2 regions of the Streptomyces sp. NPDC001231 genome follow, and region 1 is predicted to be linked to the other one. Evidence: riboswitches for the same ligand, from Rfam matches in the RefSeq annotation. Region 1 holds a riboswitch; the other holds the start of a gene.
What was found. Region 1 has a riboswitch for glycine ahead of gcvT (glycine cleavage system aminomethyltransferase GcvT). Riboswitches for the same ligand answer to the same signal wherever they lie in the genome.
Positions count from the first base shown of each region.

Region 2: it holds a riboswitch for glycine, as region 1 does, so the genes downstream of both, gcvP (aminomethyl-transferring glycine dehydrogenase) here and gcvT (glycine cleavage system aminomethyltransferase GcvT) in region 1, are expected to answer to the same signal.

Region 1 covers NZ_JBIAXS010000006.1:26,356-42,179, forward strand. The annotation lists partial or broken gene ACFY3J_RS09225 (phosphatidylinositol-specific phospholipase C domain-containing protein) at 1-3, opposite strand, end outside; gene ACFY3J_RS09230 (SPFH domain-containing protein) at 187-1,290, shown strand; gene ACFY3J_RS09235 (hypothetical protein) at 1,310-2,410, shown strand; gene ACFY3J_RS09240 (L-serine ammonia-lyase) at 2,442-3,809, opposite strand; gene glyA (serine hydroxymethyltransferase) at 3,911-5,173, opposite strand; gene gcvH (glycine cleavage system protein GcvH) at 5,191-5,568, opposite strand; gene gcvT (glycine cleavage system aminomethyltransferase GcvT) at 5,680-6,807, opposite strand; glycine riboswitch at 6,965-7,061, opposite strand; gene ACFY3J_RS09260 (AAA family ATPase) at 7,210-7,830, shown strand; gene ACFY3J_RS09265 (enhanced serine sensitivity protein SseB) at 8,541-9,332, shown strand; gene ACFY3J_RS09270 (enhanced serine sensitivity protein SseB C-terminal domain-containing protein) at 9,531-10,325, shown strand; gene ACFY3J_RS09275 (ABC transporter permease) at 10,645-11,652, shown strand; gene ACFY3J_RS09280 (ABC transporter substrate-binding protein) at 11,720-13,525, shown strand; gene ACFY3J_RS09285 (ABC transporter permease) at 13,636-14,634, shown strand; gene ACFY3J_RS09290 (ABC transporter ATP-binding protein) at 14,631-15,728, shown strand; gene ACFY3J_RS09295 (ABC transporter ATP-binding protein) at 15,752-15,824, shown strand, end outside.
Region 2 covers NZ_JBIAXS010000010.1:224,085-239,908, forward strand. The annotation lists gene kdpA (potassium-transporting ATPase subunit KdpA) at 1-68, opposite strand, end outside; gene kdpF (K(+)-transporting ATPase subunit F) at 77-166, opposite strand; gene ACFY3J_RS15155 (hypothetical protein) at 484-1,041, shown strand; gene ACFY3J_RS15160 (amino acid transporter) at 1,295-3,244, shown strand; gene ACFY3J_RS15165 (molybdopterin-binding protein) at 3,310-3,702, shown strand; gene ACFY3J_RS15170 (molybdopterin-dependent oxidoreductase) at 3,713-4,174, opposite strand; gene modA (molybdate ABC transporter substrate-binding protein) at 4,373-5,197, shown strand; gene modB (molybdate ABC transporter permease subunit) at 5,194-6,036, shown strand; gene ACFY3J_RS15185 (ABC transporter ATP-binding protein) at 6,086-7,177, shown strand; gene ACFY3J_RS15190 (molybdopterin-binding protein) at 7,238-7,657, shown strand; gene gcvP (aminomethyl-transferring glycine dehydrogenase) at 7,756-10,641, opposite strand; glycine riboswitch at 10,818-10,912, opposite strand; gene ACFY3J_RS15200 (PRC-barrel domain-containing protein) at 11,026-11,409, shown strand; gene ACFY3J_RS15205 (DNA polymerase IV) at 11,319-12,758, opposite strand; gene ACFY3J_RS15210 (MerR family transcriptional regulator) at 12,920-13,603, opposite strand; gene ACFY3J_RS15215 (bifunctional nuclease family protein) at 13,795-14,268, opposite strand; gene ACFY3J_RS15220 (MerR family transcriptional regulator) at 14,352-15,089, opposite strand; gene ACFY3J_RS15225 (FHA domain-containing protein) at 15,107-15,824, opposite strand, start outside.

The sequences.
Region 1 (15,824 bases):
CATGACCAACTCCCTTTGCCCGTAGTTGAGTTGAGCGGAAGCGTAGGGAAGGACGGTTACCGTGCGGTAGCCCCCGGGGGAACAGGTTCGCGCAGGTGTCGGATCTCCGGACCGGAGGCGATTGCTATCGTGCGGTCGCGGAGTGAGCCGTACGCAGAGGAAACGGGGGGACGGGCCATGGGACTGATGGACCGTATACGTGGTGAGTTCATCGACATCGTCGAGTGGACCGACGACAGCCGCGACACCATCGTCTGGCGCTTCCCGCGCTACGAGAACGAGATCAAGATGGGCGCCAAGCTCGTCGTCCGCGAGTCGCAGACGGCGGTCTTCGTCAACGAGGGCCAGATCGCCGACGTCTTCACGCCCGGCACCTACACCCTGGAGACGCAGAACCTGCCGGTGCTGTCCACCCTGAAGGGCTGGAAGTACGGCTTCCACTCGCCCTTCAAGGCCGAGGTCTACTTCGTCACCACCCGCCAGTTCACCGACCTCAAGTGGGGCACCCAGAACCCCGTCATCGTCCGCGACCCCGAGTTCGGCATGGTCCGGCTGCGGGCCTTCGGCGCCTTCGCCGCCCGTGTCGTGGACGCCGCCGCGCTGCTGCGCGAACTGGCCGGCACCGACCCGCAGTTCCGCACCGAGGAGGTGCAGGAGTACCTGCGGCAGCTGATCGTCGGCCGGCTGGCCACCGTCCTGGCCACGGCCGGGGTGCCGATGCTGGACCTGGCCACCCGGCAGGACGGGCTCGGCGCCAGGCTGGCGGGCGCCCTCACCGAGGAGCTGGCCCCGGTCGGCATCGCCGTCCCCAAGTTCGTCATCGAGAACATCTCGCTCCCGCCCGAGGTCGAGGCCGCCGTCGACGCCCGCTCCCGGATGGGGATCGTGGGCAACCTCGACCAGTACACCCAGCTCCAGGCGGCCGACGCTATCGGTGACGCCGCGCGCAACCCCGGCGCCGCGGGCGAGGGCGTCGGACTGGGCGTCGGCATGGCCCTGGGCCGGCGCATGGCGGAGGGCCTCACCCCGCAGCAGCCCGCCGCCGCAGCCCCCGCGCCCGCGGCCACCCCGCCGCCGCTGCCTCAGCAGCAGTGGTTCATCGGTGTCGGCGGCGCCCAGCAGGGCCCGTACGACAGTGCCGCGCTGACCGGCCTGATCAGCGCCGGCACCCTCACCCGGACCACCCTGGTCTGGCAGAACGGCATGTCCGGCTGGCTCCCCGCCGAACAGGTCCCGGAGGTCGAACGCCTCTTCGGCAGCGTCCCGCCGCCGCTGCCGCCCCAGGCCTGAGCGGGCGGGGACGACGACCATGACCGAGGACCAGGCCACCGCGGCCTCCGCCCGCTCGTACCCGTGCGAGGCCTGCGGTGCCACCGTGGAGTACGCCCCGGGGACCGACGCGCTGCGCTGCCCCTACTGCGGGCACCAGCAGGCCATCGTGCCCGTTCCGCGGGCGGTGCGGGAGCATCCGATCCAGGAACTGGCGGCCCTCCCCGCCAAGCCGCAGGCCGGGCCCGGCTCCGTGAACACCTTCGTCTGCCCGGGCTGCGGGGCCCGCACCGAGAGCGACACGCTCTCCGTGCGGTGCCAGTTCTGCGCCACGCCCCTGGTGGCCGACGCCAACGCCACCGAGCGGGTCGTCCCCGAGGCCGTCGTCCCCTTCGGGCTGGACCGCGACGCGGCCCGGGACGCGCTGCGCACGTGGACGTCCTCCCGCTGGTTCGCCCCCAAGGACCTGAAGAAGGTCACCGAGGCGGAGTCCTTCAAGGGCAGCTACCTGCCGCACTGGACGTACGACGCGGCCACCGACTCCAGCTACCGGGGCCGGCGCGGTGAGTACTACTACGAGACCGTGACGCGCACCGTCACCGAGAACGGCGAGACCCGCACCGTGACCGAGCAGGTGCGGCACACCCGCTGGTACCCGGCCTCCGGAACGGTGTCCCGGGACTTCGACGACGTCCTGGTGCCGGGCACCGGTCACGTCACCGCGAAGCAGCTGGACAAGCTCACGCCCTGGCCGCTGGAGGAGGCCAGGCCCTACCAGGAGGAGTACCTGGCGGGCTTCCAGACGGTGCGCTACGACATCGAGCCCGAGGCCGGCCTGGAGACGGCCAAGCAGCGGATGGCCGCGGTCATCGAGGGCGACTGCCGCAGCGACATCGGGGGCGACGAGCAGCGGGTCGAATCGGTCGACACCCACTACTCCGACGTCACCTTCAAGCTGATGCTGCTCCCGGTGTGGTTCCTCACCTACCTCCACGCCGGACGGACCTGGCAGGTCACGGTGAACGCCCGCACCGGCGAGGTGGTCGGCGAGCGCCCGTACAGCGCCGGCAAGATTGTCGCCGCCTCGCTCGTGGCACTCGCGGTCGTCGCGCTGATCGTCTGGCTGAGCGTCAGGAGGTAGCGGCCCGTACGGCGGCACGGGCCGGACCTCGTCAGCACTCGATGATGTTCACCGCGAGCCCGCCCCGGGCCGTCTCCTTGTACTTCACCGACATGTCCGCGCCGGTCTCCTTCATGGTCTTGATGACCTTGTCGAGGGAGACCTTGTGGGAGCCGTCGCCGCGCATGGCCATACGGGCGGCGGTGACGGCCTTGACCGCGGCCATGCCGTTGCGTTCGATGCAGGGGATCTGGACCAGGCCACCCACGGGGTCGCAGGTGAGGCCGAGGTTGTGCTCCATGCCGATCTCGGCGGCGTTCTCGACCTGCTCGGGCGTGCCGCCCAGGACCTCGGCGAGGGCGCCCGCCGCCATCGAGCAGGCGGAGCCGACCTCGCCCTGGCAGCCGACCTCGGCGCCGGAGATGGAGGCGTTCTCCTTGAAGAGCATGCCGATCGCGCCGGCGGCGAGCAGGAAGCGGACCACGCCGTCCTCGTCCGCGCCGGGGATGAAGTTGATGTAGTAGTGCAGGACCGCCGGGATGATGCCGGCCGCGCCGTTGGTCGGGGCGGTGACCACCCGGCCGCCGGCCGCGTTCTCCTCGTTCACCGCCATCGCGTAGAGGGTGATCCACTCCATCGCGCGGGCCGTCGCGTCGCCCTCGGCGCGCAGCTGGCGGGCGGTGACGGCCGCGCGGCGGCGCACCTTCAGACCGCCCGGCAGGATGCCCTCGCGGGACAGACCGCGCCGCACGCACGCCTGCATCACCCGCCAGATCTCCAGCAGGCCCTCGCGGATCTCCTCCTCGGTGCGCCAGGCCCGCTCGTTCTCCAGCATCAGGGAGGAGATCGACAGGCCTGTCTCCTTCGTCAGGCGCAGCAGCTCGTCGCCCGAGCGGAAGGGGTACTTCAGCACCGTGTCGTCCAGCTTGATGCGGTCGGCGCCCACCGCCTCCTCGTCCACGACGAAGCCGCCGCCCACCGAGTAGTACGTCTTGGCCAGCAGCTCGGCGCCGGAGGCGTCGTACGCCCACAGGGTCATGCCGTTGGCGTGGTAGGGGAGCGCCTTGCGGCGGTGCAGGACCATGTCGTCGTCGTAGGAGAACGCGATCTCGTGCTCGCCGAGCAGGCTCAGCCGGCCGGAGGTCCTGATCGTCTCGACCCGCTCGTCGGCCGTCTCCACGTCCACTGTGCGCGGGGAGGCGCCCTCCAGGCCGAGCAGCACCGCCTTCGGCGTGCCGTGGCCGTGGCCCGTCGCGCCGAGGGAGCCGTACAGCTCGGCGCGGACCGAGGCGGCCCGCTCCAGCAGGTCCTCGTTGCGCAGCCGGCGGGCGAACATGCGGGCCGCCCGCATCGGGCCGACCGTGTGGGAGCTCGACGGGCCTATGCCGATCGAGAACAGGTCGAAGACCGAGATGGCCACGGTGACTCCTCAAGACGGGGTGGTGCTGGGGGTGCCAGGGGCGGGGCGCCGCGCACGGGCCGGGTTCTCCGGCCCGCACACGGCACTCCTCGGAACGGGACTTACTTGTTCAGACCCGGGTACAGCGGGTGCTTGTCGGCCAGGGTGCGCACCCGGGCCTTGAGGGCATCGGCGTCGTAGGACGGCTTCAGCGCCTCGGCGATCACGTCCGCGACCTCGGTGAAGTCCTCGGTCGTGAAACCACGGGTGGCCAGGGCCGGCGTGCCGATCCTGAGGCCCGAGGTGACCATCGGCGGGCGCGGGTCGTTCGGGATCGCGTTGCGGTTGACGGTGATCCCGATCTCGTGGAGGCGGTCCTCGGCCTGCTGACCGTCCAGCTCGGAGTCACGCAGGTCGACCAGGACCAGGTGCACGTCCGTGCCGCCGGACAGGACGTCCACGCCGACCGCCCGGACGTCGTCTTGGACCAGGCGCTCGGCCAGGATGCGGGCGCCCTCCAGGGTACGACGCTGGCGCTCCTTGAACTCCTCGCTCGCGGCGACCTTGAAGGACACCGCCTTGGCGGCGATCACGTGCTCCAGCGGGCCGCCCTGCTGACCGGGGAACACCGCGGAGTTGATCTTCTTCGCCAGCTCGGCGGTGGACAGGATCACGCCGCCGCGGGGGCCGCCCAGCGTCTTGTGGGTGGTGGTGGTGACCACGTGGGCGTGCGGCACCGGGTTCGGGTGCAGGCCCGCCGCCACCAGGCCGGCGAAGTGCGCCATGTCGACCATGAGGTACGCGCCGACCTCGTCCGCGATCCGGCGGAAGGCGGCGAAGTCCAGCTGCCGCGGGTACGCGGACCAGCCGGCCACGATCAGCTTCGGCTTGGACTCCTTCGCCAGCCGCTCCACCTCGGCCATGTCGACCCGGCCGTCCTCACCCACGTGATAGGCGACGACGTCGTAGAGCTTGCCGGAGAAGTTGATCTTCATGCCGTGGGTCAGGTGCCCGCCGTGGGCGAGGTTCAGACCCATGATCGTGTCACCGGGCTTGAGCAGCGCGAACATCGCGGCCGCGTTCGCCTGCGCGCCGGAGTGCGGCTGCACGTTGGCGTGCTCGGCGCCGAACAGCTCCTTGATGCGGTCGATGGCGATCTGCTCGACCACGTCGACGTGCTCGCAGCCGCCGTAGTAGCGGCGGCCGGGGTAGCCCTCGGCGTACTTGTTGGTGAGGACCGAGCCCTGCGCCTCCATGACCGCCACCGGGGCGAAGTTCTCGGAGGCGATCATCTCCAGCGTGGACTGCTGGCGGTGCAGCTCGGCGTCGACCGCGGCGGCAACGTCCGGGTCGAGCTCGTGCAGGGGTGTGTTGAGAACAGTCATGTGCGTGCGTCCGATTCTCAGCCGGCCGTCTCGGCGGCGTACTCGTCGGCGGAGAGCAGGTCGGCGGGCTCCTCGGCCAGGCGCACCTTGAACAGCCAGCCGCCCTCGAAGGGCGCGGAGTTCACCAGCGACGGGTCGTTCACCACGTCCTCGTTGAACTCGGTGACCTCACCGCTGACGGGTGAGTACAGGTCGGACACCGACTTGGTCGACTCCAGTTCACCGCAGGTCTCGCCCGCGGCCACCGTGTCGCCGACCTCCGGGAGCTGGGCGTAGACGACATCGCCGAGCGCGTTGGCCGCGAACTCCGTGATGCCGACCGTCGCCACGCCGTCCTCGACGGGCGACAGCCACTCGTGCTCCTTGCTGTAGCGCAGATGCTGAGGGTTGTTCATGGCCAGAATTCTCCTGTACGCGGGTCAATGGTGATGAATGAGGGACTGCGAAAGGCGTGCGTGACCAGGGGTGACGTGTCTCACGTCGCCTCCGTGCCGGCTATGAAGGTGTCACTTCTGCCGCTTGTAGAAGGGCAGCGCCACGACCTCGTACGGTTCGTGGTTGCCCCGGATGTCCACACCGACACCGGCGGTGCCCGGAGCGGCGTGCGCGGCGTCGACGTACGCCATGGCGATCGGCTTGCCCAGGGTGGGGGAGGGGGCGCCGGAGGTGATCTCGCCGATCACCTCGCCGCCCGCGACGACCGCGTACCCGGCGCGCGGGACCCGGCGGCCCTCGGCGACCAGGCCGACGAGCACCCGGGGCGGCTCGGCGGCGGCGCGCTCGGCGGCGGCCAGCAGCGCCTCGCGGCCCACGAAGTCGCCCTCCTTCTCGAACTTGACCACCCGGCCGAGGCCCGCGTCGAACGGGGTCAGCGACGTCGACAGCTCGTGCCCGTACAGCGGCATGCCCGCCTCGAGGCGCAGCGTGTCCCGGCAGGACAGGCCGCACGGGACCAGCCCGGCGTCCGCGCCGGCCTCGGTCAGCGCCTGCCACAGCTTCTCCGCGTCGCCCGGGGCCACGAACAGCTCGAAGCCGTCCTCGCCGGTGTAGCCGGTACGGGCGATCAGCGCGGGGACGCCGGCGACGGTGCCGGGGAGCCCGGCGTAGTACTTCAGGCCCTCCAGGTCGGCGTCGGTGAGGGACTTCAGGATGCCGGCGGACTCGGGGCCCTGCACGGCGAGCAGCGCGTAGCTGTCCCGGTCGTCGCGCACCTCGGCGTCGAAGCCCGCCGCCCGCTCGGTCAGCGCGTCGAGCACGACCTGGGCGTTGGAGGCGTTGGCGACGACCAGGTACTCGGTCTCGCCCAGCCGGTAGACGATCAGGTCGTCCAGGATGCCGCCGTCGGCCTGGCAGATCATGGTGTAGCGGGCGCGGCCGAGACCGACGGTGGCGATGTTGCCGACCAGGGCGTGGTTCAGCAGCGCGACGGCCTGCGGGCCGGTGACGGTGATCTCGCCCATGTGGGACAGGTCGAAGAGGCCGGCCTTCGTCCGGACGGCGTTGTGCTCGTCGCGCTCGGAGCCGTAGCGCAGGGGCATGTCCCAGCCGGCGAAGTCGGTCATCGTCGCGCCGAGCGAGCGGTGCAGCGCGTCGAGCGCGGTGCGGCGGGGTCGATCGGGTTCGGTACTGCTCATCGGACGGTCTCCAAGGCATGACAGGCGAGGACGGATCATGTCCTCCCCATCTGTCATCGGAACCTGAGAGGTTCGCCATGACCGCCGTCGGACGGACGGTGCACGGCTTGCACCTTGGGTGGAGCCACTGCGCCAGCGGCCCGCTTTTCAGATGTGCCTCGCCCGCGCGGTAACGGGGCCTGAGAGATTCAAGGGAGGTACTTGCTCCTTCGGCGCCCCAGCGAGACGGCTGGGGACTCTCCCGCGCGGATTCAAGCGGCCGATATGCAGTTGCGCGCACATCATTGCACGCCCGGCCCGTTTCGCGGCAGGGCGGCATCTGTGACCGTCCTGTGGCAGGACGTGCACGGAAACGCCGGGCGCCGCACATTACCTTCTCTTTACGATCTGTGGGGAGGAATGATGACGGCGCACAGGACCCCGTTGTACGCGACGGCCCAGGCCCCCGCCCTCTTGGTGCGCGACCTGCGAGACCGGTCCGACCGCGGCCCGCGCGTGCTGCGTTTCGGCCCGCGCGACCTGGTCGTGGTGACCGGCCTGCCCGGCAGCGGCAAGTCCACGCTGATGCGGCGCGCGGTGCACGGCGTCCGCATCGACTCCCAGGACACCCGCGACCGCTGGGACGCGCGCCTGGCGGCGCACCTCCCCTACGCCCTGTACCGCCCCCTGGTCCGCCTCGCCCACTTCGCGGGGCTGCGCCGCGCGCTGCGCTCCGGGGCGGCGCTCGTGGTCCACGACTGCGGCACGCAGCCCTGGGTCCGCGCCTGGCTGGCCCGCACCGCCCGCCGCCGCGGCGGCACCCTGCACCTCGTCCTGCTGGACGTCACCCCGGGCACCGCCCTGACCGGCCAGCGCGCACGGGGCCGCGGTGTCTCCCGCTACGCCTTCCACCGCCACCGCCGTGCCACCGCCGCCCTGCTCCGCGCGGTGGAGCGGAGCACCCTGCCGAGGGGCTGCGGCTCGGCGGTCCTCCTCGACCGCGAGGCGGCGACGCGCCTGCGCCGGATCGACTTCGCCCCCTGAGAACCACACGCGGCTCCCAGGCCCTGTCGTCGAATTCCCGCCTGCCGTGCGGCGTCTGGCACGCATTCCCCGAGCTCTTCGAGCAGGGGGGACCCCCAGCCGCGTTGCCGAACCGCCCACGTGGCTCCGCCACGAGGGTGCTCCGGCGCCTTGCGATCGCACGCATCGGAAGCCGCGCGGCCCGCCCTTCAGGCGGACGACGGGAAGGTGACGACAGGACCCAGCACCGCCCGGCACGCGAAAGCCCGCCCACCACCGAAGCCCACTCCCGCCGGGGCTCCGGTCCGCCCGGCCCACCGCGCCGAAACCCGGCCCCCGGGCCCGGCGACGCGGCGCGCAGCACGCGGACCGCTGACCGGATCAGGGCGCGGTGTCCGCCGGTACGTCCTCTGGGGCCACCGCCGTCCTGTCGGGGGTTGCGGTTCTGCCGGGCCGTGAGGCGGCGGGTGCTGTCGCGGCGGACCGAGTTCGCGACCCGAGGGCCGTGGACAGCCCCTGCGCGCGGAGCGCCACCCGCGCGGCCGTTCGGCCACCGCGTCGAGGCGCGTCTCGCGCTGGTGGCCGGTCGGCCCGCGAGCCGGTGGTGCCGCCGGCCGCCGGGGGTGCTCGCGGGGGGAGTCGTGGGGTCCGGTCATGGGATTTTCCGTGAGGTTCGGGCGTGTACCCGATAGCCTTTCGGCCACAGCAGTGTTCACAGCAGGCGGTAGCAGATGGACTTCCCGGCGGACTTCTCCGCGGACCTTCCGGCACAGGCGCAATCCCATCCGCACGGCGGATGGCCCGGCAACGAGCTGGAGGAGGTGCTGTCCGCCTCCCTCGGCGTCCCGACCGCCGGTGGCCGGATCGTCGAGGTCCTCGGCCGCAGCCTCGTCTGGGTGCCCCTGCCCAACGGCGGCGGTCCGCGCAGCGGCCCGCTCGATCTGCCCACGCTGGAGATCGACGGCCAGGCGTACGTGCCGGTCTTCAGTTCCGAGGAGCAGTTCCGTCAGGGCGCGGGCTCGCACATGGCGTACACCGTCGCGCCCGCCGTCGAGTTCGCGCGCGGACTGCCCCCGCAGGCCGGCATCGCGCTCAACCCGGACGGCGTGGTCGGCGTCCCGCTGCCACCGGCCGCCGTGGCCGAATTGTGCCGGGCGGGGCGCACCCAGCTGGACGGCCCGTCGAGCGGCGGCCGCGTCCGCCTCTTCGAACCGGACTGGCAGGACGACCCGGTGGACTTCCTCGCCGCCGCCAGTGCCGAGTTCGCCGAGATCGGCGTGGTCGGCACCGCCCGCCGCTGCCTGGCCGCCGTCGAGACGGACGAACCGGTCATGTTCATAGGCGTCGAACTCTCCCAGTGGGAGGGCGATCCGCAGGCCGGCCCCCTGGAAGCCCTGGGCCGCGCCCTGACGAAGACCCCGGCCAGGTGGCCGGTCAACCTGGTCCTCCTGGACGTGGCCCAGGATCCCGTGGCGGACTGGATGAGGGAGAACGTCCGCCCGTTCTACCAGCACGCCCACTGAGTCCGACCAGGGACGCCGGGGAAGCGCACACGATCCGCAGCCGGCGGCGCACGGCGAGTCCCCGGCCGCCGGACGGCGGCTTAAGCTAGGCCTGCCGTCACTTTCCCGCCTGCCCGCCGGGCGGACGACGGGAAGGTGACGACAGGACCCGGACCCACGGCTCGGTCGAAACGTCGGTTGTATGGAGGGGCGGTACAAGTGAGCGCCAGCGGCACCACGGCCGGACAGGTCGAGCAGACGCTGCGCCAGGTGACGCCCGGGCGTCACGACGCCTACGAGGCGCTGCTGCGCGCGCTGGCGACCCCCTCCTCCGGCCAGGTCTGGATGCTGCTCTGGCACGGCCAGGCAGGTTCCCCCGACGCCCAGTACGGCCACATGGAGGTCGACGGCCACGGCTACGCGCCCTGCGTGACCTCCGCCCAGGAGCTGTCGGCGAGCGGCTGGAACCGTTCGTACGAGGTCGTGGACGGCCTCGACGTGGCCCGCACCCTCTACCCCGACCACTACGGCCTCTGGCTGAACCCGCACGCCCCGGGCGGCGGCGTCGGCATCCCGTGGCTGGACCTGCGCCGTATCGCCACCGGTCTGGACCGGCAGCCCGCGGGACCGCTCCGGCTGTCCGAACCCGCCGTGGAGGCCTCGCAGTTCTACGCCCTGCTCACCCAGAACGCCCACCGTACCCCGGCCCTGCGCTCGCTGCGCCGTGCCTGGGTGCAGCCCGCGCTCGGAGCGCCGTATCTCGCCATCGGCCTCGACGTGTACGACACCTCGCCGCCGGCCGTCGACTCGGTGCGCGTGATGATGCAGCAGTCCATCGGCGCCGTCCCCGACGGGCTGCCGGTGTCGACGGTCGCGATGTCCGACGAGTACGACCCGGTCGCGATGTGGCTGCGCGCCAACTCCCGGCCGTTCTACGACCGGGAGACCCACGCGGGCCCCGCCCAGGCCCCGGCGGCCGGCTACGGCTATCCGCCGGTGCGCGGCGGCTACTGATCCGTCCGGTCCGTCCGCCGGCAAGGTTCTCGCACAGGCGATCCTCTGCGCGCGTAGATGGATGCGGATGGTCCGTTTTTGCTGTGGGCCGTCCCAACTGGTCCATGTCCGAACCCCGTTACCCACTGTCCGGATAACGGAACCCCTTAACCCGCATCACGTTTGCGCATCCATTCACCGCCAAGACTGGCAACAGATCACCATGGCGTTGAAGACTCCCGCTCCAAGGGGGCGTTCGCCCCTGTGTACGACGGACTGAACAGCCGCCACAGCGGCAAGCGCGGGCCGGCCACCGCCGGTTGAGAGGGGTCCCTGCCAGATGACGGCACCATTGCACGAGCCGACCGCGGAAGCGGCCCCGAGCGCTGCCGACGAGGCGACGGCCGCCAGCGTCGCTGCCAAGGCCGTACAGGGGCGTTCCCTGGGCCGGATCGCCTGGGAGCGCCTCAAGCGGGACAAGCTCGCCCTGACGGGCGGCATCGTCGTGCTTCTCCTCATCCTGGTCGCGCTGCTCGCGCCCGTGATCGCGCACCTGGTCGGTCAGGATCCCGAGCTGCACCACGAGGACCTGATCGACCCGCTCTTCGGCACCCCCAAGGGTTCCCTCGGCGGCATCAGCGGCGACCACCTCCTCGGCGTCGAGCCGGTCAGCGGCCGCGACATCTTCGCCCGCATCGTCTACGGCGCCCAGATCTCGCTGCTCGTGGGCTTCCTGTCCGCCGTCGTCGCCGTCATCCTGGGCACCATCCTCGGCATCCTCGCCGGTTTCTTCGGCGGCTGGGTGGACGCGGCCATCAGCCGGGTCATGGACGGCCTGCTCGCCTTCCCGCAGCTGCTGTTCATCATCGCGCTGGTCTCCGTCATGCCGAACGAGATGCTCGGCCTGACCGGCACGGGTGTGCGCGTCTTCGTGATGATCCTGGTCATCGGATTCTTCGGCTGGCCCTACATCGGCCGCGTGGTGCGCGGCCAGACGCTGTCGCTGCGCGAACGCGAGTACGTCGAGGCGGCACGCTCGCTCGGCGCCGGCCGCTTCTACATCCTGTTCAAGGAGCTGCTGCCCAACCTCGTGGCGCCGATCATCGTGTACACGACGATGATGATCCCGACCAACATCCTCACCGAGGCCGCGCTGAGCTTCCTCGGCGTGGGCGTCAAGCCGCCGACCGCCTCCTGGGGTCAGATGCTCTCGAACGCGATCGACTACTACGAAGCGGACCCCATGTACATGGTGGTCCCCGGTGTGGCGATCTTCATCACCGTCCTTGCCTTCAACCTTTTCGGCGACGGCGTGCGCGACGCGCTCGACCCCAAGGGCTCTCGCTGAACTGCCCTACCCCCAGCGACCCGTGCACTCACACGGGGTCTCTCATCTATCCGGAGGATCCGAGAACGTGACTACCCAACGCACCTCAGGGCGGCGCAAGCAGGCCATGGCCGCTGCGGCCGTGGTCGCCGCGCTGCTGACCACGGCGGCGTGCGGCGGCGGCAACGACGGCAACGGCGGTGGTGGCGGCGGTTCGAAGAGCGGCGCGGCCGGCTTCGACGCAGCCAACAACAAGGTCGCCCAGGCCTCCCTGGCCAAGAAGGGCGGCACGCTGAAGTTCGGCGCGGCCCAGGACGCCGACTCGTGGGACACCACGCGCGGCTACTACGGCATGATGTGGAACTTCGCCCGCTACTACAGCCGCCAGCTGGTCACGAACAAGACGGAGCCCGGCGCGGCCGGCGCCGAGCTGACTCCGGACCTCGCCACGGGTCTCGCCAAGGTCAGCGACGGCGGCAAGACCTACACGTACACGCTGCGCGACGGTGTGACGTGGGAGGACGGCAAGCCGATCACCTCCAAGGACGTCAAGTACGGCATCGAGCGTGTGTGGGCGCAGGACGTGCTGTCCGGCGGTCCGACCTACCTGAAGGAGGTCCTGGACCCGGACGGCAAGTACCAGGGCCCCTACAAGGACAAGGACAAGGACCACCTGGGTCTGAAGGCGATCGAGACGCCGGACGACAAGACCATCGTCTTCCGCCTGCCGAAGGCCAACTCGGACTTCGAGCAGATGCTGTCCCTGATCTCGGCGTCCCCGGTCCGCCAGGACATGGACACCAAGTCCAAGTACGGTCTGCACCCGTTCTCCTCGGGCCCGTACAAGTTCGAGTCGTACAGCCCGGGCAAGGACCTGAAGCTGGTCCGCAACACCGAGTGGAAGCAGGCTTCGGACCCCATCCGCAAGGCGTACCCGGACGAGATCACCATCAAGTTCTTCTCGAACGCCAACGACCTCGACCAGCGCCTGATCGCCGGTGACTACGACCTGGACCTGAACCAGACCGGTATGTCGCCGCAGGGCCGCCAGACCGCCCTGAAGAAGTACAAGGGCAACCTGGACAACCCGGTCTCCGGCTACGTCCGTTACGCGGTCTTCCCGCAGAGCGTGAAGCCGTTCGACAACATCCACTGCCGCAACGCCGTGATCTACGGCGCGGACCACGTGTCGCTCCAGACCGCGCGCGGTGGCCCGGTCGCCGGCGGTGACATCGGCACCAACATGCTGCCCCCGTCGGTGCCGGGCGCCGAGGGCCAGAAGTACGACCCGTTCGAGCTGGCCGGCGCCAACAAGAACGGCAACGTCGAGAAGGCCAAGGAAGAGCTGAAGGCCTGCGGCAAGCCGAACGGCTTCAAGACCACCATCGCCGTCCGCAACAACAAGCCGGTCGAGGTGGCCACGGCCGAGTCGCTCCAGGCGTCGCTGAAGAAGATCGGCGTCGACGTCCAGATCGACCAGTACGACGGCTCGCAGACCGCCGGCATCATCGGCAGCCCCTCGAACGTGAAGAAGAAGGGCTACGGCATCATCATCATGGGCTGGGGCCCGGACTTCCCGTCCGTCCAGGGCTACGGTCTGCCGCTGTGGAACAGCAAGTACATCCTGCAGAGCGGTAACAACAACTACGCTCTGATCAAGGACAAGGCGATCGACGGCCTGTTCGACGACTACGTCAACTCGCTCGACGACGCCAAGAAGGCCGAGATCGCCACGCAGATCAACCACAAGGTCATGGAGGGCGGCTACTACCTGCCCTTCGTCTTCGAGCGGTTCATCAACTGGCGCTCCGACCGGCTGGCGAACGTCTACACGTCGGCCGGCTACAGCGGCCAGTACGACTTCGTCAACCTCGGCCTGAAGTCCTCGAAGTAAACCCGGCACACCCGCCGTACGGCACGAAAGGCAGGTGAAGGCCGGCGCGGCGGGACCGCGGACCCCGGAAAACATCCGGAGGTCCGCGGTCCCGCGGCGGGCCGTAAGCTGTGCTCGCTTACCTCATCAGGCGGTTGTTCGCCGCCGCCGTGATGCTGGTGGTCATCATCCTGGTGGTCTTCAGCATCTTCTTCCTCGTCCCCAAGTGGGCGGGCGTCGACGTGGCCACCAACTTCATAGGCAAGCAGGCCGACCCTGCCGCCATCGAGGCGGTGCGGCAGAAGCTGGGTCTGGCCGAACCGGTCTACGCCCAGGTCTGGGAGTTCTTCAAGGGCATCTTCGTCGGCCGCACCTACGCGGCCGGTGGCGACGTCACCCACTGCGCCGCGCCGTGCTTCGGCTACTCCTTCCGCAGCGAGCAGGCCGTCTGGCCGGTGCTGACCGACCGCTTCCCGGTGACCCTGGGACTGGCGCTCGGTGCCGCCGTGCTGTGGCTGCTCTTCGGTGTCGCCGCGGGTGTGCTCTCCGCGCTCAAGCGGGGCAGCCTTTGGGACCGGGGTGCGATGCTGGTCGCCCTCGGCGGTGTCTCGCTCCCCATCTACTTCACCGGCATGCTCAGCCTGGCGATCTTCGCGTTCGGTCTGAACTGGATCGACGGGGAGTTCGTACCCCTCGGCCACAGTTTCACCGGCTGGCTCGGCGGCATGATCCTGCCCTGGATCACGCTGGCGTTCCTCTACGCGGCGATGTACGCCCGAATCACCCGCGCCACCATGCTGGAGATCCTGGGCGAGGACTACATCCGCACGGCCCGTGCCAAGGGCCTGCGGGAGAAGACCGTCATCGGCAAGCACGCGATGCGCTCGACCATGACGCCCATCCTGACCATGCTCGGCATGGACCTCGGCGCCCTCATCGGCGGCGCGATCCTGACCGAGACGACGTTCAGCCTGCCCGGCCTCGGCCAGGCGGTGCTCAACGCCATCAAGACCCAGGACCTGCCCATCATCCTGGGTGTCGTTCTGATCACCTCTCTCGCGGTGCTCATCGCCAACCTCGTGGTGGACGTCCTGTACGCCGTGATCGACCCCCGAGTGAGGCTCGCATGACCGAACTCAGCAAGAGCGACGCCGCCGTGGGCGAACCCACCGCCGCCTCGCCCACTCCGAGCGCCTTCCTGGAAGTGCGCGACCTGAAGGTGCACTTCCCGACCGACGACGGCCTGGTGAAGTCCGTCGACGGGCTCAGCTTCAAGCTGGAGAAGGGCAAGACCCTCGGCATCGTGGGCGAGTCGGGCTCCGGCAAGTCGGTGACCTCGCTCGGCATCATGGGCCTGCACACCGCCGGCCAGTACGGCAAGCGCAAGGCACGCATCTCCGGAGAGATCTGGCTGAACGGCACCGAACTGCTGTCCGCCGATCCCGACCACGTGCGGAAGATGCGCGGCCGCGAGATGGCGATGATCTTCCAGGACCCGCTGTCCGCGCTGCACCCGTACTACACGATCGGTCAGCAGATCGTGGAGGCGTACCGGATCCACAACAACGTCGACAAGAAGACCGCCCGCAAGCGGGCCGTCGAAATGCTCGACCGGGTGGGCATCCCGCAGCCGGACAAGCGTGTGGACAACTACCCGCACGAGTTCTCCGGCGGTATGCGCCAGCGCGCGATGATCGCGATGTCGCTGGTGAACAACCCCGAACTGCTCATCGCGGACGAGCCGACCACCGCCCTGGACGTCACCGTCCAGGCGCAGATCCTCGACCTGATCCGCGATCTGCAGAAGGAGTTCGGCTCCGCGGTCATCATCATCACCCACGACCTGGGCGTCGTCGCCGAACTGGCCGACGACCTCCTGGTGATGTACGGCGGCCGCTGCGTCGAGCGCGGACCGGCCGAGAAGGTGTTCTACGAGCCCCGGCACCCCTACACCTGGGGCCTGCTCGGCTCGATGCCGCGTCTGGACCGCGACCAGCAGGACCGGCTCATCCCGGTCAAGGGGTCCCCGCCCTCCCTGATCAACGTTCCGTCCGGCTGCGCGTTCAACCCGCGCTGCCCGTACGCCGACGTCCCGAAGGACAACGTCACCCGCACGGTCCGCCCCGAGCTGACCGAGGTCGGCAGCCAGCACTGGGCCGCCTGCCACATGACGCAGGAGCAGCGGGAGCGGATCTGGACCGAAGAGATTGCGCCGAAGCTGTGAGTGAGAACGCAGAGGACAAGGCAGTGAGCATCCCTGCACAGAGCGACGGCGCCGAGGACAAGGCCTCCGGCACGGCCACCCTCACCAAGGACGCCG
Region 2 (15,824 bases), on a different contig from region 1:
GCGTGGGCGAGCGCCAGTGCGGCCATGAGAGCGAGCAGCTGGAGGACTCCGGCGAGTACGGGACTCATGACGCTACTCAGAACCTCTCCGGGAAGATCAGGGCGAGGACGAGATAGCCCAGCAGGGCGACGGCCACGACCAGGCCGACGACGTTCTCGGCGGTCACAGCTTCGTCACCCCCTTGACGGCGAGGGCCACGAGCGCGAACACCGCGAGCGTGATGACGACGAAGGCCACATCGGCCATCGCGAACTCCTGGAATGAGAGGCGAACGGACATCGACGATTCGAGGAAACGACCTCCTCTGCCCGATTCCGACCACCGTTGACGGCTCTCATACGGCGGCACACCCACCCTTGACGGACCCCTGACGACGCGCCACCCGGTCGCGTCGGCGGAGTGGCATCAAGAACCGGCCCGGGCGCGTCAGGGGCGTGTCAAGGGCAGGTGCCGAAGGCCTCGGGGGGCTCTAACGTCGAGCACATGGGACACCGCGACGACGAGCGAGCCGGCACCGATCCGGTGCCGCGGGAACCCGGCCGCGAGGCCCGCACCCATCCGTGGGCGCGGGAGCTGCGCACCTCGGTCGGCTGCTCCGTGGCGCTGCTCGCCCTGCTGCTCCTGATCGACTGGGGCACCGGCAGCCTCACCTGGTGGCGCGGGGTGCTCTGGTTCACGCTCGCGGTTCTGCTCTTCGTGGTGCTGTGCCCGCCCCGCGTCCACGCCGGTCGGGGCTGGATCGCTTCTCGGTCGCTGCTGCGCAGCCGCCTGGTCCGTACCGATCTGCTGGTGTCGGTGCGCGCGGTCGACGGCGTCTGCCGGCGGCTGGTGCTGCTGGACTCCCTCGGCGGGCGGGTGGAGCTGGATCCCGAGGTCCTGGTGGACCATCCCGACGTCTGGTACCGCCTCGACGAGGACGCCCGGCACTGTGTGGCGGCGGGCAGGCTCCAGTGCGGGACGGACGAGCTGCGCGACATCTCCGAGCAGGTGGACCGGGAGACCGCACTGGCGGTGTTCCGTGTCTCGGGACTGGAGTCATGACGCCGGGTGTCCGCCCGGGCCCCGCCATTGTGTCTCCCCCGGACGGCCGAAGGCGCGGTGACAGCTGCGTGTCCGCTGGTCATGAAGTGACGCCTGGGTCGTCACAGCCGCTTTTGCCAGAAGATTGACGTCTGCTCACTCGGGTACTCGTGAGCCCCTGCGTTACTCTCCGCATACGCTGGTGACCCGTCCGCATGATGGCCGGTCCGTGACGGCCCGGTCCGCACGCGAGCCACACCTCAGGAGCAGGGGCATGGCGACCACCGAGCACCCTCCCAGTCGTCTGCGCGCCTGGATGCTGGAGGGCCTGTCCGACATGGGCAAGGGCATTCAGCAGGCCCCGCACGCCCTGCCGGAGCCCCCGCACAAGGGACAGCGGTGGTGGAGGGTGATGTGCCTGACCGGCGTGGACTACTTCTCGACGCTCGGGTACCAGCCGGGTATCGCGGCGCTGGCGGCCGGGCTGCTGTCGCCGATCGCCACCCTCGTGCTGGTCCTCGTCACCCTCGCGGGTGCCCTGCCGGTGTACCGCAGGGTGGCGGCGGAGAGCCCGCACGGCGCGGGCTCGATCGCGATGCTGGAGCGGCTGCTGTCGTTCTGGCAGGGCAAGCTGTTCGTGCTGACCCTGCTCGGCTTCGCCGCCACCGACTTCCTGATCACCATGACGCTCTCGGCCGCGGACGCCTCGACCCACCTGGTGGAGAACCCGCATCTGACGGCCGCGCTGCACAGCCACCAGATACTGATCACGCTCCTGCTCATCGCGCTGCTCGGCGCGGTCTTCCTCAAGGGCTTCGTGGAGGCGATCGGCGTCGCCTTCGCCCTGGTCGGGGTCTATCTCGCGCTGAACGCCGTCGTGGTGGTCGTCGGTCTGTGGCACGTCCTGACCGCCGGTCATGTGGTCAGCGACTGGACCAGCGCGCTGACCGCCCAGCACGGCAACGTCTTCCTCATGGTCGGCGTGGCCCTGCTCGTCTTCCCCAAGCTGGCGCTCGGCCTGTCCGGCTTCGAGACCGGCGTCGCCGTCATGCCGCACGTGCGGGGCAACCCGGACGACACCGAGGAGCGGCCCACCGGCCGGATCCGGGACACCAGGAAGCTGCTCACCACGGCCGCGCTGATCATGAGCTGCTTCCTGATCGCCACCAGCTTCATCACCACGCTGCTGATCCCGGCGCCGGAGTTCAAGGCCGGCGGCCAGGCCAACGGCCGTGCCCTGGCCTATCTGGCGCACGAGTACCTCGGCAACACCTTCGGCACGGTCTACGACGTCTCGACCATCCTGATCCTGTGGTTCGCGGGCGCCTCCGCGATGGCCGGGCTGCTCAACCTGATGCCGCGGTACCTGCCCCGCTACGGAATGGCCCCGCACTGGGCGCGGGCGGTCCGCCCGATGGTCATCGTCTTCACCCTGATCGGCTTCCTGGTCACCTGGATCTTCGACGCCAACGTCGACAAGCAGGGCGGCGCGTACGCCACGGGCGTGCTCGTGCTGATCAGCTCCGCGGCGATCGCCGTGACCATCGCCGCCCGCAGGGCCGGCCAGCGCAAATGGACCATCGCGTTCGGGGTCATCTCGGCCGTGTTCCTCTACACGACCGTCGTCAACGTCATCGAGCGCCCCGACGGTGTGAAGATCGGCGCCTGCTTCATCGCCGGGATCATCCTGGTCTCGCTGCTGTCGCGGCTCGCCCGTTCCTTCGAGCTGCGGGTGACGAGCGTGACGCTGGACGGCATGGCGGAACGGTTCGTCAGAGACATCGCCAGCCGCAAGATCCGGTTCATCGCCAAGGAGCCCGAACGGCGGGACAAGTCCGATTACCGCGACAAGATCGAGCAGATCCGCAGCGACAGCGACATCCCGCTCACGGAGGACTTCGTCTTCGTCGAGGTGACGGTCACCGACCCCTCGGAGTTCGAGGCCGGCCTGACCGTGCACGGCGAGGTCAGGCACGACCGCTACCGCGTGCTGGCCCTGGAGTCCGCGGCCGTCCCGAACGCCCTGGCCGCACTCCTCCTCCACGTCCGGGAGATGACCGGCCGCACCCCGCACATCTACTTCGAGTGGACCGAGGGCAACCCGTTCGCCAACTTCCTGCGCTTCTTCCTCTTCGGCCAGGGTGAGGTCGCGCCGGTCACCCGCGAGGTGCTGCGCGAGGCGGAGCCGGACCGCGCCAAGCGGCCACGGGTGCACACCGGCTGACCGCGCCCGCGAACGGGCCACCCCCAGGTCGGCCCCACGCCGCCCGCGGCCCTATCGTGACCGGCATGCAGTCCTACACGATCGGGCAGGCAGCCCGGCTGCTCGGCGTCAGCCCGGACACCGCGCGCCGCTGGGCGGACGCGGGCCGGATGGCCACCCACCGCGACGACAGCGGACGCCGGCTCATCGACGGCCGGGACCTCGCCGCGTTCTCGGTCGAGCTGGCCCGGTCCGGCGGCGAGGAGGGCCCCTCGTACACGTCGGCCCGCAACGCCTTCGCCGGCATCGTGACCGCCATCAAACTCGGCGACGTCGCCGCCCAGGTCGAGATCCAGGCCGGACCGCACCGCCTGGTCTCCCTGCTGACCCGGGAGGCCGTGGAGGAACTGGGCCTGGAGGTCGGCATGGAGGCCACCGCCCGCGTGAAGTCGACGAACGTGCACATCGACCGCACGTAGCCGAAAGCACTCACACCCGGGCACGCGCGCGATAGCCGCCGTCCACCCGTATCGCCCGGACACCGCTGACGTACCGCGCGCCGCAGCGGTCCTGCGGCAGGACCAGCTGGGGGCCGGCGCCGTCGAGCCGGGTGCCGTCGATGGTCACCGCGAGCAGGACCGGAGCGTCGGCGAAGTCGGGATCGATCTCGGCCCACGACAGCAGCGCGTGATGCCCGTCGGCGGCCGTGACCGCGATCAGGAAGCGCAGCCGGTCCTTGCGCCGGGCCGGGTCGAAACCGGGCCCCGCCGCGGACAGCACGTCGTACAGGCGCGGTCCGGTGAACCGGTGGTGCTGCACTCCGCTGGTGGCGCAGTCGAAGGCGACTCCCACCCCGTGCTGCGGCCACCCGAGCAGATCCCGCACGGTCAGCCGGGACGGGCGGGCGAGGTCGCCGGTCAGGGCGAGCTCCGCGAGCGTCACGGGCACCACCTCCTGAGTGTCCGTACCCGAACGACCGCCCCGGACAAACGCACATGCAAGCCGTGCGTCGCGCATCGCCAGCTCATGCAATGCAACAGAGCCCTTACACCTGGCAATTGCGCCAGTATGATCGCGACACGACCAGATGAGCGGTCGTGGCAGGGCGCGACAGCTTCTTCCGTGCAGAGCCAGAGGAGTAGAACCGTGATGACCCGTTCTACGCGACGGACCAGGATGCTGAAGTCGGGAGTTGCGGGGGCCGCGGCGTTGCTGGCTCTCAGCGCCTGCTCCTCCTCGTCCTCCGACGATTCGTCCTCGGCCGGGTCCGGCACGTCGGCGTCCGCCGCGCCGAAGCTGTCCGGCACCGTGACCGTCTTCGCCGCCGCCTCGCTGAAGGAGAGCTTCACCACGCTCGGCAAGCAGTTCGAGCAGCAGCACCCGGGCACCAAGGTCACCTTCAACTTCGGCGGCAGCGACAGCCTCGCCGCGAGCATCACCTCCGGTGCCCCCGCCGACGTGTTCGCCGCCGCCAGCACCAAGACCATGGCGATCGTGACCGACAAGAAGGACGCGGCCGGCACCCCGGTCACCTTCGTCCGCAACCAGCTCGAGATCGCGACCGCGCCGGGCAACCCGGACAAGATCTCCTCGCTGAAGGACCTCACCAGGTCCGGCCTGAAGGTCGTCCTGTGCGACAAGACCGTGCCCTGCGGCGCCGCCGCCCAGAAGGTGCTGGACGCGAGCCGGCTCAAGCTGACCCCGGTCTCCTACGAGCAGGACGTCAAGAGCGCCCTGACCAAGGTCGAGCTGAAGGAGGCCGACGCGGCCCTCGTCTACAAGACCGACGTGCAGGCCGCCGCCGGCAGGGTCCAGGGCGTGGAGTTCCCCGAGTCGGCCGAGGCCGTCAACGACTACCCGATCACCCTGCTCAAGAACGCGCCCAACGCCACTGCGGCCAAGGCGTTCGTCGAGCTGGTGACGTCGGCCGAGGGCCAGAACGTCCTGACCGGGGCCGGGTTCCTGAAGCCGTGACCGAGATCGACGAGGCCCGCGCCGTGACCCGGAGGAACGGGTCGCGGCGCGGCCGCGCGCTCGGCGGGGCGCCGCTGCCCCTGCTGGTCCCCGCCCTGGTCGGACTGGCCTTCCTGCTGCTGCCGCTGATCGCCCTGCTGATCCGGGCCCCCTGGCGCAGCCTGCCGGACCAGCTGACCAGCGCCGAGGTGTGGCAGGCACTCCAGTTGTCCCTGGTCAGCGCGACCGCCGCCACCGCGGTGAGCCTGGTGCTCGGCGTCCCGCTGGCCTGGCTGCTGGCCCGTACGGACTTCCCCGGACGCGGATTCGTCCGGGCGCTGGTCACGCTGCCGCTCGTGCTGCCCCCGGTCGTGGGCGGTGTGGCCCTGCTGCTGGCCCTGGGGCGCAATGGTGTCGTCGGGCAGTGGCTGGACTCCTGGTTCGGAATCACGCTGCCCTTCACCACGGCCGGGGTGGTGGTCGCGGAGGCGTTCGTGGCCATGCCGTTCCTCGTGATCAGCGTCGAGGGCACGCTGCGGGCCGCCGATCCGCGCTACGAGGAGGCGGCCACCACGCTGGGCGCCTCCCGCTTCACCGCGTTCCGCCGGGTCACCCTGCCGCTGATCGCGCCGGGCATCGCCGCGGGCGCCGTGCTCGCCTGGGCGCGGGCACTCGGCGAGTTCGGCGCGACGATCACCTTCGCCGGCAACTTCCCCGGCCGTACGCAGACCATGCCGCTGGCCGTCTACCTGGCCCTGCAGAACGACCCGGCTGCGGCGATCGCCCTGAGCCTGGTGCTGCTCGCGGTGTCGATCGCCGTACTGGCGGGTCTGCGGGACCGTTGGATGACGGCCTCCTGATCAATCCACCGCCGATCCCGACCCGCCCCGTATCCAGGACGTTCATCACATGACCGACATCGAACGGACCACCGCCGACGTACGTGCCGCGGGCGCGCCCGGGGAGGGCCTGGACGCCCGTCTCGTCGTCGACCGCGGCGGCTTCCGCCTCGACGTCCCCCTCACCGCCGCCCCCGGCGACGTGGTGGCGCTGCTCGGCCCGAACGGCGCCGGGAAGACGACGGCTCTGCGCGCGCTGGCGGGCCTGGTCCCGCTCACCGGCGGCCATCTGCGCCTGGACGGCACCGCGCTGGACCGCACACCGCCCGAGGCACGCCCGGTCGGCGTGGTCTTCCAGGACTACCTGCTGTTCCCGCACCTGTCGGCCCTGGACAACGTGGCGTTCGGGCCGCGCTGCCGGGGCGCGTCGAAGGCCGAGGCCCGCGCGCAGGCCACGCGGTGGCTGGACCGGATGGGGCTGGCCGACCACACCGGTGCCAAGCCCCGCCGTCTCTCCGGCGGCCAGGCGCAGCGCGTGGCCCTGGCCCGCGCCCTGGCCACCGGGCCCCGGCTGCTGCTGCTCGACGAACCGCTCGCCGCGCTCGACGCCCGCACCCGGCTGGAGGTCCGCGCCCAGCTGCGCCGGCACCTCGCCGAGTTCGAGGCCGTCGCCGTCCTGGTCACCCATGACCCGCTGGACGCGATGGTGCTGGCCGACCGGCTCGTCGTCGTCGAGCACGGCCGTGTCGTCCAGGAGGGCACCCCGTCGGAGATCGCCCGCCGTCCGCGCACCGACTACGTCGCACAGCTCGTGGGCCTGAACCTCTACCACGGGCAGGCCGAGGGCCACACCGTCCGCCTCGCAACCGGTCCCGACATCACCACCACCGAGGACCTGACGGGAGCGGTCTTCGTGGCCTTCCCGCCGAGTGCGGTCACTCTCCACCGGGACCGCCCCTCGGGCTCGAGCGCGCGCAACCTGTGGCGCTGCGAGGTCGCCGGCCTGGAGACCCACGGCGACCAGATCCGCGCCGACCTGGCCGGCGAACTCGCCCTCACCGCTGACCTGACCACGGTCGCCGCCGCCGAGCTGGACCTGCACCCGGGCGCGGCGGTCTGGGCGACCGTCAAGGCGACGCAGACCCACGCCTACCCGGCCTGAGGCACCGGCCGCCCTACGGTGGGTGATCACCACGTCCCCCACCCACCGCGAGGCACGCCCGTGAGCCTGAGCATGCGCAACCAGTTGCCCGGCACGGTCACCACCGTCACCGCCGGCGAGGCGATGGCCCTCGTTCACGTGCGACTGGACGGAGGCGGACAGCTCACGTCCGCGATCACCAGGGACGCCGTCGAGGACCTGCGCCTGACCGAGGGCACCGCCGTGCGCGCCCTGGTGAAGTCGACGGAGGTGTCCCTGGCCACCGGGCCGGTCGAGGGCCTGTCCATCCGCAACCGGCTGCCGGGCACCGTCACCGGGATCGCCCTCGGCGCGGCCATGGCGTCCGTCCGGGTCGAGGTGGAAGGCGGCGAGCTGACTGCCGCGATCACCAGGGACGCCGCCACCGAACTCGGCCTGGCCGCGGGCACACGCGTCACCGCCCTGATCAAGTCGACCGAGGTCTCCCTGGCCACCGTGTGACACGGCTGGGGTCCTTCGTTCGGATCAGCCGGGCATGATCCGAACGAAAGACCCCTGGGCTCCCTCCCGGGCCGGACGGGAGCCCGTGAGCCGCTCGATCAGTCCTCGTACGCGTCCAGCGGCGGGCAGGAGCAGACGAGGTTGCGGTCGCCGAAGGCCTGGTCGATGCGGCGCACCGGCGGCCAGTACTTGTCGGCCACCGAGACCCCGGCCGGGAAGACGGCCTCCTCACGGGTGTAGCCGTGCTGCCACTCCCCGCCGAGCGCGGCGGCGGTGTGCGGGGCGCCGTGCAGCGGGTTGTCCTCCGCGGGCCACTGGCCGGAACCGACCTTCTCGATCTCGGCGCGGATCGCGATCATCGCATCGCAGAACCGGTCCAACTCGGCCAGGTCCTCGGACTCGGTCGGCTCGATCATCAGCGTGCCGGCCACCGGGAACGACATCGTCGGCGCGTGGAAGCCGTAGTCGATCAGCCGCTTGGCCACGTCGTCCACGGTCACCCCGGTCGCCTTGGTCAGCGGGCGCAGGTCGATGATGCACTCGTGGGCGACCAGGCCGCCGGGACCGGTGTAGAGCACCGGGTAGTGCGGCTCGAGGCGCTTGGCGACGTAGTTGGCGCTGAGCACGGCGACCTGCGTGGCCCGCTTGAGGCCCTCGCCGCCCATCAGGCGGACGTAGGCCCAGGAGATCGGCAGGATGCCGGCCGAACCCCACGGCGCGGCCGAGATCGGGCCGACTCCGGTCTCCGGACCGGCGTCGGGCTGGAGCGGGTGGTTGGGCAGGTACGGCGCCAGGTGGGCGCGCACACCGACCGGGCCGACGCCGGGACCGCCGCCGCCGTGCGGGATGCAGAACGTCTTGTGCAGGTTCAGGTGGGAGACGTCGCCGCCGAAGTGACCCGGCTTGGCGAGGCCCACCAGGGCGTTGAGGTTGGCGCCGTCGACGTACACCTGGCCGCCGGCCTCGTGGACCTGCGCGCAGATGTCGGCGACGTGCTCCTCGAACACGCCGTGCGTGGACGGGTAGGTGATCATCAGCACGGCCAGCTGCTCGCGGTACTGCTCGATCTTCGCCCGCAGGTCCTCGACGTCGATCTCGCCGTCCTCGGCGGTCTTGACGACGACGACCTTCATGCCGGCCATCACGGCGCTGGCCGCGTTGGTGCCGTGCGCGGAGGACGGGATGAGGCAGATGGTGCGCTGCTCGTCGCCGTTGGCACGGTGGTAGCCGCGCACGGCGAGCAGACCGGCCAGCTCGCCCTGGGAACCGGCGTTCGGCTGAAGGGAGACCTTGTCGTAGCCGGTGACCTCGGCGAGACGTCCCTCCAACTCCCGGATGAGGGTGAGGTAGCCCTGCGCCTGCTCGGCGGGCACGAAGGGGTGCAGCTGCCCGAACTCCGGCCAGGTGACCGGCTCCATCTCGGTCGTCGCGTTGAGCTTCATGGTGCACGAGCCCAGCGGGATCATGCCGCGGTCGAGCGCGTAGTCGCGGTCGGACAGCCGGCGCAGGTAGCGCAGCATCGCGGTCTCGGACCGGTACTGGTGGAAGACGGGGTGGGTGAGGTAGACGTCGTCGCGCAGCAGCGCCTCGGGCAGCGCGTCCTCGGCGGCCGCGTCCAGCGCCTCGATGTCGCCCCCGACGCCGAAAGCGGCCCACACGGCGCGCAGCCGGTCCCGGGTGGTGGTCTCGTCGCAGGCGACCGAGACGTGGTCGGCGTCGACCAGGCGCAGGTTCACGCCGCCCTCGCGGGCCGCGGCGACGACCTCGGCGGCACGCCCCTCCGCCTTGACGGTCAGCGTGTCGAAGTACGCGCCGTGCACGACCTCGAAGCCGCCGGCCTCGAGGCCCTCGGCGAGGACGGTGGCGTAGCGGTGGGTGCGCAGCGCGATGTCCCGCAGGCCCTCGGGGCCGTGGTAGACCGCGTACATGCCGGCCATGACGGCGAGCAGCACCTGGGCGGTGCAGATGTTGCTGGTGGCCTTCTCGCGGCGGATGTGCTGCTCACGGGTCTGCAGGGCGAGGCGGTAGGCCTTGTTGCCGTCGGCGTCGACGGAGACGCCGACCAGGCGGCCGGGCAGGCTGCGCGCGAACTTCTCGTGCACCGCCATGTAGCCGGCGTGCGGGCCGCCGAAGCCCATCGGCACGCCGAAGCGCTGGGTGGTGCCGACGGCGATGTCCGCGCCCAGCTCGCCGGGCGACTTCAGCAGGGTGAGCGCGAGCAGGTCGGCGGCGACGGTGACCAGGGCACCCAGCTCGTGCGCCTGGTCGATGACGGGCTTCAGGTCGCGCACCGCGCCGGAGGCGCCCGGGTACTGCAGCAGCACGCCGTTGATCTCGCGCTCGGCGATCTCGGCGGGGATGCCCGCGCCGAGGTCGGCGACGACGACCTCGACGCCGGTCGGCTCGGCGCGGGTCTCGATGACGGCGATGGTCTGCGGCAGCGCATCCGCGTCGACCAGGAACAGGCCCTTCTTGTTCTTGCCCATGCGCCGGGACAGCGCCATGGCCTCGGCGGCTGCGGTGCCCTCGTCGAGCAGCGACGCGCCGGAGGTCGGCAGGCCGGTCAGGTCGGCGACCACGGTCTGGAAGTTCAGCAGCGCCTCGAGGCGGCCCTGGGAGATCTCCGGCTGGTAGGGGGTGTAGGCGGTGTACCAGGCCGGGTTCTCCATGACGTTGCGCAGGATGACCGGAGGGGTGAAGGTCCCGTAGTAGCCGAGTCCGATCATCGAGCCGAGGACCTGGTTGCGGTCGGCGAGGGAGCGCAGCTCGGCCAGCACCTCGGCCTCGGTCCGGGCGCCGGGCAGGTCGAGCGCGTCGGCGTTCTTGATCACATCGGGCACCGCGGCGGCGGTGAGCTCGTCGAGCGAGCCGTAGCCGACCTGCGCGAGCATCTTGGCCCGCGCCTCCTGGTCGGGCCCGATGTGGCGCTGTTCGAAGGGGATGCCCTGTTCGAGCTCGGAGAGCGGAATGCGCTGGGCGGTCATTGCGGAGGCCTCCTGGTCTGACACGACCTTCGAGGGACACCACGGCACGGGTGCCCCGACGGCCTCCCCCTCTGTCATCTCAACCTGAGAGCTTCACCGGGCCACCTGAGGGCTCCCGGTTTTCACCGTCGGTGAGAGCGGAAGCCGTCGACACCCGCTCTGCTTTCCAGAGTGACCTCGTCCGTGCGGTACGTGGGCCTGAGAGATTCCGGGGAGGATTTGCTCCTTCGGCGCCCCCGGTGGTACCGGAGGGCTCTCCCGCACGGGGTCAGCAGCCGTTGCCAGCGTACCAGCGGGGCAGCCGCACGGGTCTTCGAGTGGCCGCCCCGCTGAATGTGCTCTTTTGTAGTGCTTACGAATGAGTTGCGACCACATGGAGGGACAGTGCAGACGGAGATCGATCCGCGCAACCTGATCGGCCGCAAGGCGTTCGACCGCAGCGGCCACAAGATCGGCACGGTGGACGAGGTCTACCTCGACGACGCGACCGGTGTGCCGGAGTGGGCGGCCATACGCACCGGCTTGTTCTCCCGGGACGCCTTCGTCCCCCTGGAGCCCAGCGAACTGGTCGAGGGCGCCCTGCGCGTCCCGTTCGACCGCGCACTGATCAAGGAGGCTCCCGACTTCGGCGTGGGCCGCCATCTGTCCCCCGAGCAGGAACTGCAGCTCTACCACCACTACGGCCTCGACGTGGCCCCTCCACCGACCGTCCCGGACCACCACTTCGGCAAGCTGGCGGGCTCCGGCTCGGGTCCGGACGAGAGCTGAGCCGGAGGAACCGGCGGGACCGGAGGAACCAGAGGGAGGGGCTCGGCCGGTTCCAGGTCCGGGTCGTCCATGAGGAAGGTGCGTACCCGGCCCGGCGCGGAGTCGGGGGTCTCGAAGCGCACGGTGACGCGGCCGAGGCCGCTGCCCTGTACCCATCCGTGGCCGTACTCGGCGTGCCGTACGTCGTGGCCCGCCGGCCACCGCCGCTCGGTGGGTGCCGGCTGCCGCTCGGCGGGTTCCTCCGGCCGCTCCTCGGCCGTACCCTCCGCCTGCGCGCCCGCGGCCTGCGCGAACAGGTCCTCCTGGGTGTAGTCGGCGAGCCCGGACACACCCACGCCGAGCAGCCGTACGCCGCCGGTGGTGTCCACGGAGTCCAGCAGCCGGGCGGCCGCCTCCCGTATCACCGCGGGGTCGTCGGTGGGCCCGCGCAGGGTCTCGGAGCGGGTCAGGGTGGAGAAGTCGTAGCGGCGCACCTTCAGCACGATGGTGCGCCCGGACAGACCGGCCCCGCGCAGCCGCCCCACGCACCGGTCGGCGAGCCGCTGCACCTCCAGGGCCACCCGGACGCGGTCGTGGATGTCCACGTCGTAGGTGTCCTCGACGGACACCGACTTCGTCTCGCGCTCGGCGACGACGGGACGCTCGTCCTGCGCCAGCGCCATCGCGTACAGCGCGTGCCCGTGCGCTTTGCCGAGCAGCCGTACGAGCTCGTCCTCGCCGGCCTCGGCGATCTCCTCGACGGTGTGGATCCCGGCCCGCCGCAGGTGGTCGCCCGTGGCCGGGCCCACGCCCGGCAGGGTCCGCACGGACAGCGGACCGAGCAGGGCCCGCTCGGTGCCGGGCTCGATGAGCACCAGCCCGTCGGGCTTGGCCTGCTCGGAGCCGATCTTGGCGAGCATCTTGGAGGCGGCCAGACCCACGGACCCCGTGAGCCCCGTGACGGCCCGGATGTCGGCACGCAGCCTCGTCCCCGCCAGCCGGGCTGATTCCGCGTCCCAGGCGGCTCCCCCGGCCTCCAGGTCCACGAACGCCTCGTCCAGGCTCAGCGGCTCCACCAGGGGCGACAGCACCCGCAGCAGGCCCATCACCCGCTCGCTGATGGAGCGGTAGAAGGCGAAGCGCGGCACGAGGTACGCGGCGTTCGGCGCCAGCCGCCGCGCCTGGGCCATCGGCATCGCGGAGTGGACGCCGAAGACGCGCGCCTCGTACGACGCCGTGGCCACCACGCCGCGCGGTCCCAGTCCGCCCACGACCACGGCCTTCCCGCGCAGGCTCGGCTTGGACGCCTGCTCCGCGGAGGCGAAGAAGGCATCCATGTCGAGATGGAGGATCGTGGGTGCGGTTCTCACATCTACGATGCTGCACCACGCCACTGACAACGCCCCGGTTCCGGCGGCACCCGTACGGGCTCTCGAAAGCCGGTCCGGGGTCCGAGCGGGCCGCTCGGGCCGATCTGCAGCTTTGGGGCCAGGTCAGTGGTCGAAACGACCGGAGCCGGCCGAGGGGCCGCTCAGACGGCCCGGTTGCGCCGCCGGGCGAGCTCGTCGCCCGGGTTGTGCCCCACGAGCGTCTCCCCGGTGTCGATGCGCTCACCGTGCAGCTGCGACAGCGCGCTCTCCACATCGCGCCACACCACGCCGACGGCGATGCCGAAGATTCCCTGGCCCCCCTGGAGCAGGGCGTGCACCTCGTCGGGCGACGTGCACTCGTACACCGTGGCACCGTCGCTCATCAGCGTCATCCGCTCCAGGTCACGCAGACCGCACTCGCGCAGGTGCTGGACGGCGCTACGGATGTTCTGCAGCGACACGCCGGTGTCGAGGAACCTCTTGACGATCTTCAGGACGACGACGTCCCGGAAGCTGTAGAGGCGCTGTGTGCCGGACCCGTGGGCGGGACGCACGCTCGGCTCGACCAGCCCGGTGCGCGCCCAGTAGTCCAGTTGCCGGTAGGTGATGCCGGCGGCCGCGCAGGCCGTCGGACCGCGGTAGCCGATCTGCTCGGTCGCCATGGCCGCCGCCCCTCCGCTGCTCGGCACCGCCGTCGGTCGCTGCGGAGCACGACCGGCCACGCCCCCGGTAGGGGGATACCCCCCACTCGGTCGGAGCCGAGAGCTCGGGGGAGGGTACGGACCGCTTCCCCCGGCATTGCGTCCGGGGGCACCCCCAGCCGTACCGTCGCCGCTGCTTCTCACGCCGACCTCCGTCCTTGACCTGCCTCCTCGACGGTAGGCAGTCACCAGGGGTGCGTCAACGATCGCCACACTCGGCACGCCGAGTGATAATCACCCTAAGAGTGGTTTCGCGTACCCCATCGCCGGGAAAGGCTATCCGAATGCCTCGGAGGGAGGCCGCGGGACGGTCTCCCGTGGCTCCTGCGGGCGCTTCACTGGCTGCTGGTGCCGAAGTCCTCCGGCGAGATCTGATCGAGGAACTCGCGGAACTTCTCCACCTCGTCCTCCTGCTCGTCCGGGATCGCGATGCCCGCGTCGTCGAGCACCGTGTCGCTGCCGAAGATCGGCGTCCCGGTACGCAGGGCCAGCGCTATGGCGTCGGACGGCCGAGCGCTCACCTCGACACCGCTGGCGAACACCAGCTCGGCGTAGAAGACGCCTTCACGCAGGTCCGTGATGCGCACTTCCGTGAGTTCCTGGCCGACCGCTTCCAGCACGTCCTTGAACAGGTCGTGGGTCAGCGGTCGCGCAGGGGCCATGCCCTGTTGGGCGAAGGCGATCGCCGTCGCCTCCCCTGGCCCGATCCAGATGGGGAGGTAACGGTCGCCTCCCACTTCACGCAGGAGCACGATCGGCTGGTTGGAGGGCATCTCGACCCGGACACCTACGACATCGAGCTCGTTCACACAGCAACCCTAGGCGGTGCCCCGACCGTTTGGGTAGTCGGGCCGGTCATGGGAGGAGGATCCAGCCGCCTCCCCGGCCCGGCTCACGGCAGCCGCACCCCCAGCGCGGCCTGGACCAGCACCGTGTGCAGCCGCACCGTGAGCTCCGCGAGCTCCTTGGCGCGCGCCTCCGCATGTGCCCTGGTCTGCGGGTTGCGGTGCCGCTTGAGCGGGGCCACCACCTGGTCGACGAGCCCGGCCTCCCGGTCGGCGGCCGCCTTCATCACCCGCAGGTGCCGGGGCTCGATCCCGAAACGCCCCAGCTCGGAGACGAGCGAGGCCACGGTCACCGCCTCGGCGCCGTAGGCCCCGTCCGCCAACGGAGTGAGCAGCCCGTACGACTCCCACTCCCGCAGCTCCCCCTCCTCGATGCCGGCGGCGGCGAGCAGCTCGGTGCGCCCGATCCGGGCCCCCGTGGGCGCCTCGGCCGGCGCCGGCACGGCAGCGCCGTCACGCTGCCGGCCGACCGCCGGCAGGTGGACCGCCTCGCCGCGCTCCATCGCGTCCAGATACTCGCGGATCACCTTCAACGGCAGGTAGTGGTCCCGCTGCATCCGCAGGACCAGGGCCAGCCGCTCGACGTCGTCGGTGCTGAACTTGCGGTACCCCGAGGGGGTGCGCCGCGGCTCGACGAGCCCCTCCGACTCCAGGAAACGGATCTTGGAGACGGTGACCTCGGGGAACTCGTCGCGCAGCACGTTCAGCACCGTGCCGATGCTCTTCAGCCCACTGTCCGTGGCGGCGGCGCCGTGCCCGGCACCGCCGCTCGGTGATTGACGCATGGACCTTCCCTGACAGGTCAGACGCCCTGCCGGCTCGAGTAGAAGACCAGCCGGTACTTGCCGATCTGCACCTCGTCACCGTTGGACAGCGCGACCTGGTCGATCGGCTCCCGGTTGACGTACGTGCCGTTCAGACTGCCGACGTCGGCCACCGTGAACGAGCCGTCCGGGCTGCGGCGGAACTCCACATGGCGACGCGAGACCGTCACGTCGTCCAGGAAGATGTCGCTCTGCGGATGACGCCCTGCCGTGGTCAGCTCGCCGTCCAGGAGGAAGCGACTGCCGGAGTTCGGGCCGCGGCGCACCACCAGCAGGGCCGAGCCCAGCGGCAGCGCGTCGACAGCCGCCTGTGCCTCCGGTGAGAGCATCGGCGTCTGGCCGGTGGCCTCGGCGTCGTAGGCCTCGAGGCCGGAGATCGAGATCGTCGAGGTCGTCTCCGACGAGCGCTCCGGCGTCGCACCGGGCCGCAGCGGCGCACCGCAGTTGGAGCAGAAGCGGCTGTTCTCCGCGTTGCGGTTACCGCACCTCGTACACACCAGGGCCGACATGGACGGATCCTCCTGCCGCGGCTGCCCCGCGGGGGCATCGGACGCGTACGGGCCGGCGGCAAACCCTCCAGCCGTACCTGAGGTCGACGGTTGCCCGAAACCTATGCCGCCCGACTGGGCAGGGTCAACCGACGACGCGTCCTGACCGGCCACCTGGTCCCTGAACAGCGGACGCTGACCCTCGGCG